2 regions of the Oikeobacillus pervagus genome follow, and region 1 is predicted to be linked to the other one. Evidence: riboswitches for the same ligand, from Rfam matches in the RefSeq annotation. Region 1 holds a riboswitch; the other holds the start of a gene.

Evidence for each region. A riboswitch is a leader RNA that binds a small molecule or an ion and turns the genes downstream of it on or off. The one in region 1 is predicted to bind FMN.
Region 2: another riboswitch for FMN. It lies ahead of J2S13_RS00610 (ECF transporter S component); the one in region 1 lies ahead of ribD (bifunctional diaminohydroxyphosphoribosylaminopyrimidine deaminase/5-amino-6-(5-phosphoribosylamino)uracil reductase RibD).

What each region holds. Positions count from the first base shown of each region.
Region 1 covers NZ_JAUSUC010000006.1:74,946-79,858, forward strand. Annotated here, with positions in the region: gene ribH (6,7-dimethyl-8-ribityllumazine synthase) at 1-127, opposite strand, end outside; gene J2S13_RS03850 (bifunctional 3,4-dihydroxy-2-butanone-4-phosphate synthase/GTP cyclohydrolase II) at 140-1,333, opposite strand; gene ribE (riboflavin synthase) at 1,411-2,058, opposite strand; gene ribD (bifunctional diaminohydroxyphosphoribosylaminopyrimidine deaminase/5-amino-6-(5-phosphoribosylamino)uracil reductase RibD) at 2,065-3,159, opposite strand; FMN riboswitch at 3,534-3,679, opposite strand; gene J2S13_RS03865 (hypothetical protein) at 4,782-4,913, opposite strand, start outside.
Region 2 covers NZ_JAUSUC010000001.1:112,901-117,813, reverse strand. Annotated here, with positions in the region: gene J2S13_RS00630 (ATP-binding protein) at 1-285, shown strand, start outside; gene sigX (RNA polymerase sigma factor SigX) at 506-1,057, shown strand; gene J2S13_RS00620 (hypothetical protein) at 1,035-1,808, shown strand; gene J2S13_RS00615 (peptidoglycan DD-metalloendopeptidase family protein) at 2,034-2,732, shown strand; FMN riboswitch at 2,853-2,988, shown strand; gene J2S13_RS00610 (ECF transporter S component) at 3,147-3,728, shown strand; gene J2S13_RS00605 (ferredoxin) at 3,904-4,152, opposite strand; gene J2S13_RS00600 (YpbB family protein) at 4,415-4,913, shown strand, end outside.

The DNA of each region.
Region 1 (4,913 bases):
CATGGCGAATCAGTGCATCTTCTGCCCCACTTAATAGTTTTCCTGTAATAAAATCATTAAATCTTGCCACTACAATCCCAATTTTCAATCCTGTTCCGACTAAGTTTCCTTCATAAATCGTCTTCATTCTCTATTCCCCCTATATTTTAAGCATATGTCCTAATTTTTGTGCTTTTGTCCGTAAGTATCGTTCATTTTCCGCCTTCACTGGCATTTGTATAGGTACTCTTTCAACGACTTCTAAACCATATCCTTTTAAACCAGCGATTTTTCGCGGATTATTTGTTAATAATCGCATTTTTGTAATGCCTAGATCTTGAAGAATTTGCGCCCCAATTCCGTAATCTCGTAAATCAGCAGCAAAGCCCAACTTATGGTTTGCTTCTACTGTATCTAGCCCTTCTTCTTGCAATTTATAGGCTTTTAATTTATTCATCAACCCAATTCCGCGCCCTTCTTGTCTCATATAAAGAAGAACCCCTCTTCCTTCTTCTTCAATTTGCTTTAAGGCAGCAGCTAATTGTGGTCCACAATCACATCGACAAGAACCAAACACATCACCTGTTAAGCATTCTGAATGAACACGCAACAAGACAGGTTCAGGTGTCGTAATATCTCCTTTGACGAGTGCAACATGCTCTTGGTGATTCACAATATCTGTAAACCCAATTGCTCTGAAATGACCGAAATCAGTCGGCAAGTCAATTTCCACCTCACGAACGACGAGTTTTTCTTTTTTTCTTCTATATTCAATTAAATCTTCTATAGTAATCATTTTGATTTGAAAATGATCAGCTATTTTTCGTAAATCAGGTACTCGTGCCATTGTTCCATCTTCATTCATGATTTCACAAATAACGCCAGCAGGTTCTGACCCAGCTAATTTAGCTAAATCGACAGCCGCCTCTGTATGTCCCGTTCTTTTTAGGACTCCTCCTTTTTTCGCAATAAGAGGGAAAATATGACCAGGTTGATTAAAATCTTGTGGTTTTGCTTCTTTTGTCATCATTTCTTCAATCGTTCTCGACCGTTCAAAGGCACTAATTCCTGTATGTGTTGATTGATGATCAATACTAATCGTAAAAGCCGTTCCGTGTGAGTCGGTATTTTGGTTTGTCATCATTTTTAAACCTAATTGTTCCGCTTTTTCTTCCGTAATGGGGACACAAATAAGTCCTCGTCCTTCTTTCGCCATAAAGTTGATCATCTCAGGTGAAACTTTTTCAGCTAACCCAATAAAATCTCCCTCATTTTCACGGTCTTCATCATCCACCACAATGACCACTTTACCTGCTTTTAAATCTTCAATTGCTGCTTCAATTTGATCAAACATCAAACATTCACCCCTTTTAATTCATGGCTGTTTCTTGAAATTTATCGTTAATGAGAACGAATAGATAATTTCTTTTATTAAATAAAGCCATTCTCACGTAACATCGACATGGATAATGTGCTCTTCTTTTTTTCTTCCTGTTTTTGGGTCATTCTTTGAACATATTTTGCAAGTAAATCACATTCAAAATTCACAACATCCCCCACATTTTTTTGAGAAAGAATCGTGGTTTCCTGTGTGTGTGGAATGAGCGAAATAGTGAAAAAATTTTGCTCTGTTTCAAAAATGGTTAACGACGTACCATCTACCGCAATAGATCCTTTATACATAAGAAAGTGAGCAAAATCATTAGGAATAGAAATTTTTATATATAAGGCATTATCCACCGTTTTCTTGGAGAGAATTTGTCCAAGTCCATCGACATGTCCCGTCACAAAATGACCTCCAAAGCGGCCATTTGCCGACATGGCTCGTTCTAAATTGACTTTTGAGCCCATTTTAAGTTGCTTTAGCGATGTGGAATGAAATGTTTCTGGCATGACATCCACATGAAACTCATTTGCTGTAAACTCAGTCACCGTTAAACAAACCCCATTGACGGCAATACTATCCCCTAAATGAACATCATTAAGAATGTTGTTTGCTCCAATCACAAGTTTTAATGATTGCTGTCCTGATTGAATCCTTTTTATTGTTCCAATTTCTTCTACTATACCTGTAAACAATCGATATCACGTTCCTTTTTTTAATATGGCTGTTATTTTGATATCTGGGCCAATCATTTCAACATTGGTAAATTGTAGCGGAAGGGCAGATTCCATTAGTTCCATTCCTTCACCGCCAAATGGTCCAGGGGAAGTTTTTCCGCCAACCAATTTGGGTGCCGTATAAACAATCAGCTTTTGAAAAGCTTGCTCTTTTAAGAAAGAAGCATTTACTTCGGCTCCTCCTTCAACAAATAATGTCATCATTCCAAGTTGACCCAATTCTTCTAACAAGGTTGGAATATGGATTGTTTCTGTATTTTGTCTCATAATGGTCAGATTATTTCTATTCTGCAATAAGGCCTCTTTTTCATTTGAAGCATTCTTTCCGCAGACAATAATTGTTTTTACAGACGAATCTGCCACTACGTGAACATCTTCTGGAATTCGAAGATGGGTGTCAAGCACAATTCGAATGGGATTTTTTCCACCTTGGGGCAATCTGGTGGTAAGAAGAGGGTTGTCCTTTAAAATGGTATTAATACCAACTAGAATAGCGTCATTTTGATGGCGTAATTTATGCACATCCAAACGTGCTTGTTCACTCGTGATCCATTTACTAGAACCTGTAAAAGTCGCTGTTTTTCCATCTGCTGTTATCGCTGTTTTAATCGTTACATAAGGGGTTTTTGTTTGAATATAGTGAAAAAATACGTTGTATAGGTTTTTCGCTTCTTGCCCACCAATTCCGACCTCTACTTCTATTCCCGCTTTCCGCATTTTTTCGATGCCTTTTCCAGCAACAAGCGGATTAGGGTCGGTTGTTGCAATCCATACTTTCTTGATCCCTTTTTCAACTACAAGATCTGCACAAGGTGGTGTCTTTCCGAAATGTGAGCAAGGTTCAAGAGTCACATATAAATCAGAACCCATCGCCTCATCTCCAGCCATCTCTAATGCATGTACTTCTGCATGAGCTGTACCTGCCTTCAAATGAGCCCCCATTCCAATAATTCGGCCATCCTTTACAACGACGGCGCCTACTGGGGGATTTGGTGACGTTTGACCATCAACGCTTTTGGCAAGACGAAGGGCAAGGTCCATGTAATCTTCAGCAAGCATGAAAAAGCATCCCTCCTATTTTGTAGGCATAAAATAAAGCCTTATTTTTTGAATGTTCTTCAAACTAGTTAGATTCGGTTTGAGGTAAGGATTCCGGAATAGTGAAAAAAGCCGAATCCCTCATGGTTCAAGACCTATCTATATCATGAAAATGTGATTTAAACTCCCCTTAATTTAAAAACAAAAAATCCCGTACAATCAACTATTGTACGGGGCGTTTTACAGACATTAGAAGGCAAAATAGAAAGGAATGAATGTCATCTATCTATTTTTGCACTGTAAGTAAGCTTGTCCTTTTTCCCAAAAAGACAGCAACAGCTTTTTACTTTTCCAGCATGACTAAATATGCGTTAAAAACTATTTTTTAAAACGCAACTCTCCTTCTCCCATCCAGACTTTCACTGTCGGCTTTGGAATTACACCAAATCCACCGTAAACCAAAGCCGGTATACGGGTCACGGGCTAAGAACGATTGTTCATCACCGCCGGTCGGGATTTTCACCCGGCCCCGAAGGAATATCTATTCGATTGTAATCTTATTATCGCTGTTACAATCTTATTATGTCAAGGTTTTTGCAAATCTATTTAGGTTTAATTCGGATTGAAAATGGACGTTGTTGACCAGTTTCGTCAACAATTCGTCAACAACTCGTCAACAATCATCTTTTTAAAATATGGTAAAATATTCTAAAAAAGATGATTAGAGGAGTAGCATAATGACCGAAAAACAACCTATTGAAATTTCTCATGGTTTAAGATGCAACCTGCAATTATATCTTTTTGATCTTTATTCCTAATAAATTTACCGACTCTTTAAGAATACGTAAAGTTCATCTAAACGATTAATATGAGGAACAAAATTGCCTGATTTTTTGCTCCTTATAAAATGATTGCCTAAATATTGATATTGGGGAAATATGGATTAATAGCCTTGAAAATAACATGTACACAGATAAAAGTATATCCCTTTTAACTCTTTATATTTGGACTGAAAATTTATTAATGAGGGCCCACATTGATTCTATTGACAAACTACAAAATGCCAATTTAAAAAAGATAAGATGTATTGATCCTAAGGCGATGAAAGAAATTGAAATGAAGTTGAATAAGACCTGCACCCTCTAATAAAAGATAATTCCCCCTCCAACAGGAGAGCGGAATGTTACTGCAAAAACTCATATTTAGAAATAAACCCTGCTACCCAATTTCAATTTTTAAATCGTACTTTCCAGTTAATCATTCATTTTACCTCCCTACTTTTGAAACATGGCATAAAAAGGAGCAACGCACCGCCCACAATAGTACTAATTAACGTACCAATGCTTGCATTTGTGATTGCCATTCTAGGCCATTTTGTATTTTCTTTAATCTCCTTTAATGATTACTGTTTTCCCTAGATTTTATGATCCTGTAATAGTTGTTTATCCTGGAGAATCCTAATATCTGTTTTGATTAATTCAGTATCTCTTTTAATCCCTCAACTTCATTTGTAATATCCTGTTTCCATTGATCCAGTTCACATTCCACTTATGTCACCCCATCTTTCCGAGTGAATAAAAAAGAACCTTCTTATGGTTCATTCAAATTCGATATTTTTTCTACCAAAAAATTCGCCTTTTCAGTTAACTCTTGCACTGACTTCCACAACAAACTAACCATGGAATATTTTCCTCCTTCACTATTTCATTGAACAAAAATCCACATTCAGGGCATAGACAATCAAAGTTTTCATTCTCAAATTCATCTAAATCTAT
Region 2 (4,913 bases), on a different contig from region 1:
CCAGAAGGTGGCAATGTGAAAGTGATCTATCAATATTCTAAGCATAACCATCATGTTAGCGTAGAAGATTCAGGTGCTGGAATTCCAGAAGAAGATTTACCATTTGTGTTTGAACGTTTTTACAAAGCAGATAAAGCCAGAACGAGAGGAAGATCAGGAACAGGTCTAGGGCTTGCCATTGCCAAAAATATTATCGAGGCTCATAATGGTTCTATAAAAGTCCAAAGTAAACTAGGTCAAGGAACGACATTCTCATTTGATTTACCAGAAGAACTGTCGAAATAATGATCATCCTTTTGAAAGCTGGCGATAAATCTTGTTTCTCAAGAAACAAGATTTTACAAAAATTGAATCATGATAGACGAAAAAAGCATGATATAATAAAGAAAAAAAGGAAGGATTGTTTTAATGCAACCTTCCTTTTTGTGTTTTTACAAATCATTTAAAAAAAGTGTAACTTTTTCTCTCAGAAAGACGACTAATAAAATAGATGGGAGGAGAGTGAATGGACTCCGACTTTATTACTATATATGAAACATACCATCAAGATGTATATCAATTTCTCTTTTATATGGTGAAAAATCAGGAAACGGCTGAAGATCTTATGCAAGAAGTATATATTCGAGTGATGAATTCATTAAATAAATTTCAGGGAAAGAGTTCGGAAAAAACTTGGTTATTTGCTATCGCCCGAAATGTAGCCTTAGATTATTTTCGTAAACAAAAAGGATGGAAAAATAAATTATTTCAGAAATTTGATTGGTCTAATAGCAAGATCATTGATAGCACACAGCCTTTACCGGAGGAAATAGCTGTTCAGAATGAAGAAAGTCGTCTGCTTTATCACTGTTTAGATCGTTGCACGATCGACCAGAAATCAGTGATTATACTTCGTTATATCCAGGACCTCTCCATAGCAGAAACAGCTGCCACTCTAAATTGGAGTGAGAGTAAGGTGAAAACGACCCAACATCGTGCAATGAAGCAGTTAAAGAAAATGTTAAACGAAGAGGATAAAAAGGGGGAACTGACAAGTGAAAATGCGGAATTGGGATGAAAAGAAAATCGAACAGCTTTTAAGGGAAATGCCTCATTTTAAAGATCAGCGACCTGCTGAAGAAATTTATGAAACGATTAATGAATGCCTCCATTCTCAAAATAAAAAGACGCCTTTTACTTGGATCAGCACGATTTCGTCAGCTGCCATCCTATTTTTATTATTATCTGTTATCGCAACTTTTCAAAAAAGCTCCAATACAATGGTTGATCAATATTCAACAACTGCGAATTTAGAAATGAAAACAAATTCACCAAATCAGGAAATGGCTAATATCTTACCATTGAATGCTATTTTTTCTACAAAGGTTCCTGAAGCCATCCCTAATCATTATTTACCTGCTCCTAATCAAATTATTGAATTAAATAATAAAGTAGTCATTTCGGATGATCATGAATATAACGGAATCAATGAGCAACTTTACCCGTTTCAGACCAAAACCATTGACGGTCACTTTATCGTTTTAATGAAGGAAGGGCATAGTTATATACCATTATTTGTCATGACCCCACGTTCAAAGAAAATTGCGAATGTCCGTTTTTATAACACCTTATTATTAAATGATAAATCTCCAAAAGGAATTCAACAGTTAATCGAGGCTATTATTTTTACAGCAAAAAATAAGGGATATGAAGCCGTACAATTTCAAAATGTAACACCGAAAAGATGGAGAACATACAACTTTTATCATCCGGTTTATGATTTTGATAACCAACAATCTCTACTGACATCAGAAATAATCGGTCAATAATGAATAAATTCAAACCTTTGCAGTGAATAATTTCCTCCTTCTTTCAAATACTAACAAGGTAGTGAAAGAGTTCATCCTAATGACCCAATCTGAGGTGAAAGAAAACATATTTTTAAAACTCATTTTTACTTTTTCTTCAGATCGGTGAATATTCTGGTCTTATTTTTTACATTCATTCATATGATGGATGATGTGGGAAAAATGTGAGGAGGAATAAATAGTATTATGCTAGACTATTTAAAACGTTTTATCATTGCCATCATCATGGCAATATGTGTAGGAATGCTTATTGTTGGTGGTCGAATGGCACATGCTGAAACGGTGTCGGGTACAGAGGATTGGATGTTCCCAGCAGAAGGGATTATTTCTGACGTCTATGGATCAAGGGGCGGTACACATAAGGCCGTGGATATTGCCGCCCGAACAGGGACTCCTGTTTTTTCAGTTGATGATGGGGTCGTCTCGAAATCATATATTTCAGATACATATGGGAAAGTTGTATTTGTTCAACATACAAGTGGCTTTGAAACAGTATATGCTCATTTACACGAAATAAAAGTGACACAAGGAGATTCAATCAAAAAAGGGCAACAAGTTGGCTCGATTGGAAATACCGGCAAATCAACAGGCGCCCATTTACATTTTGAAGTCCATAGAGGGGATTGGACATATGAAAAGGAGAATGCGATCAATCCCTTCACAATTTTTGGACAAGCCCATAAAGGGGATTATGTCATTGCAAGCCATGATCCTTTTCGAACGGTTGAAACGGCTACCCATTCAAAATATCATGTGCAAAACGGAGATACATTATGGAGAATTGCTAGTAAATTTTCTATAAGTGTAGATCAATTAAAAAGTCGGAACCATTTACATACGAACGATATATACCCAGATCAAATATTGATTATTCCCTTCAGCTAGCTATGTCAAGGATTTTCTTTAAAAAAAGTTCAGTTAAATGGAAATCATTTTGAATTCGAAGTATTTGCTTCCCAATGGAAATATTATTTAGTATAATTAGCTTGAACATAATATTATATGATTCATCTTCGGGGCAGGGTGTAATTCCCGACCGGCGGTATTGAAATAGTCATTTCTAAGCCCGCGAGCCTTTTTGTAAGGCAGATTTGGTGTGATTCCAAAGCCGACAGTATAGTCTGGATGGGAGAAGATGGAGGTCTGCCAACGTTCACAAAAAATAAAAAATCGAACGTTTATTTGAGCATGCCGATCCTCCCTTAAGTATAGATACTTAAGGTTTTTTATTTATCTGCGCTCTATATTTATGGCAACCTTGCTTCTTGTGTCGATGAATCACGAGAAGGGGAGAAACAAATGAAAAAGATGAACATTCGTCGTTTTACTGCTATTGGGCTGTTAAGTAGTGTATCCTATTTGTTTATGCTACTAAACTTTCCTATTCCACCATTTCCAGGTTTTCTAATGGTAGACTTTAGCGAAGTACCTGCATTGATTGCCGCAATTGTCTATGGGCCGGTCGCAGGGATTCTAGTGGAGTTATTGAAAAATGTATTAAATTATATTATGCTAGGAAGCCCCACTGGTGTACCTATCGGACATATCGCAAACTTTGTCGCAGGCTTAACATTTATATTACCAACTTATTTTGTTTATAATAAAATAAAATCAAAAAAAGGAATGACGCTTGCACTTATTGTTGGTACAGCGGTAATGGCGTTATTGATGAGCATTCTAAACTATTACATCATTTTACCTTCGTATACGATCTTTATGAATGCACCTGCAATGAGCGCACCTGAAACAAAAGCATTAGTCATTACAGCGATCCTACCATTTAACGCTATAAAAGGATTCATTGTGGCCGTTGTTTTCATGCTTATATTCACACGCATGGATTCATGGTTGCAAAAACAAATGGTAGCTAAAGGTGCATAAGAATAAAAGAGCGACGGGGTCGTTGCTCTTTTCAAAATCAATAAAAAAAGCTGATCTATTGACCAGCTTTTTTTATTGATTTAGGGAACTATAAAATTTAGAACTGTGATAACCTTTTAAAAAATGTTGTCCACGTCTAGCTACAGTGTCTATCGGCTTGCACATTTATCCTCGACTATTCGAATTTCAATGCATCACCATCAAATGGTTCATCTGCCACTTTAATGGAGTCGGTTGGACATCCTTCAAAGGCATCCTGCATATCATCTTCAAGTATTTCAGGAACTTCCGCAGTTCCTTGGTTATCATCTAAAATAACAAAGGCAATCCCTTCATCATCATAGTCGTAAATATCAGGTGCAGCAGCGCCACATGCACCACAAGCAATACATGTATCTTTGTCGACAATTGTATATTTAGCCATGTATATGTCCTCCTTGAGAATAATCTATGTCAGTTTGTATAACTTTTCTCGCTTAATGACGAGTAGTTCAAAAATCTCCTACCCTCATTGTAAATCTGTTTTCATTTCTTTTCAATACAAAAGTGCTAATGGATAGATAACGAATGACATCATGTAACATTTCATGAATAAAATTTTCCTAGTACATGTCAATATAAAAGTACACCGACAATTTTCGTGATAGAATAAAGGATAATGAATAATGGTAAAGGAAGTTAATTGAATGTCTTTTTTACAAGAGATTGTTTTACAGTGTATTCATTTGATTAATGGTGATCGAACGGTTTATGCCATTTATCATCTCTTAAAAGGAAAGAAATCCTCACAAACCATCCAGGATGCACATTTATATCATTTGTCCAAATGGTTTCAAACGACACCTTCTCTATCAAGGGAACAATTTGATGGAATCATTCGTCTATTAGTTAAACAACAATGGATTCAGTTAAATGATCAAAAGGCTGCGATCATCACTAAAAAAGGACTCGCGGAGATCAAGGCCTTTGAACAAAAGATCGATTTTCCTTATTTAAATGGCTGGCAATTACAAGACACTGCAAAAATTGCCTGGAGAAGATTAAACTTGCTTGTACAAGTAGCATCCAATCTCATTTATGAAAACACAAAGTATTATCCAATTGAACGGGATGAATCGATCCAATTTTGGGTAAAGACCTATATACAAAACCTACACTTGAATAGACGACAATTGGCTGATCAAT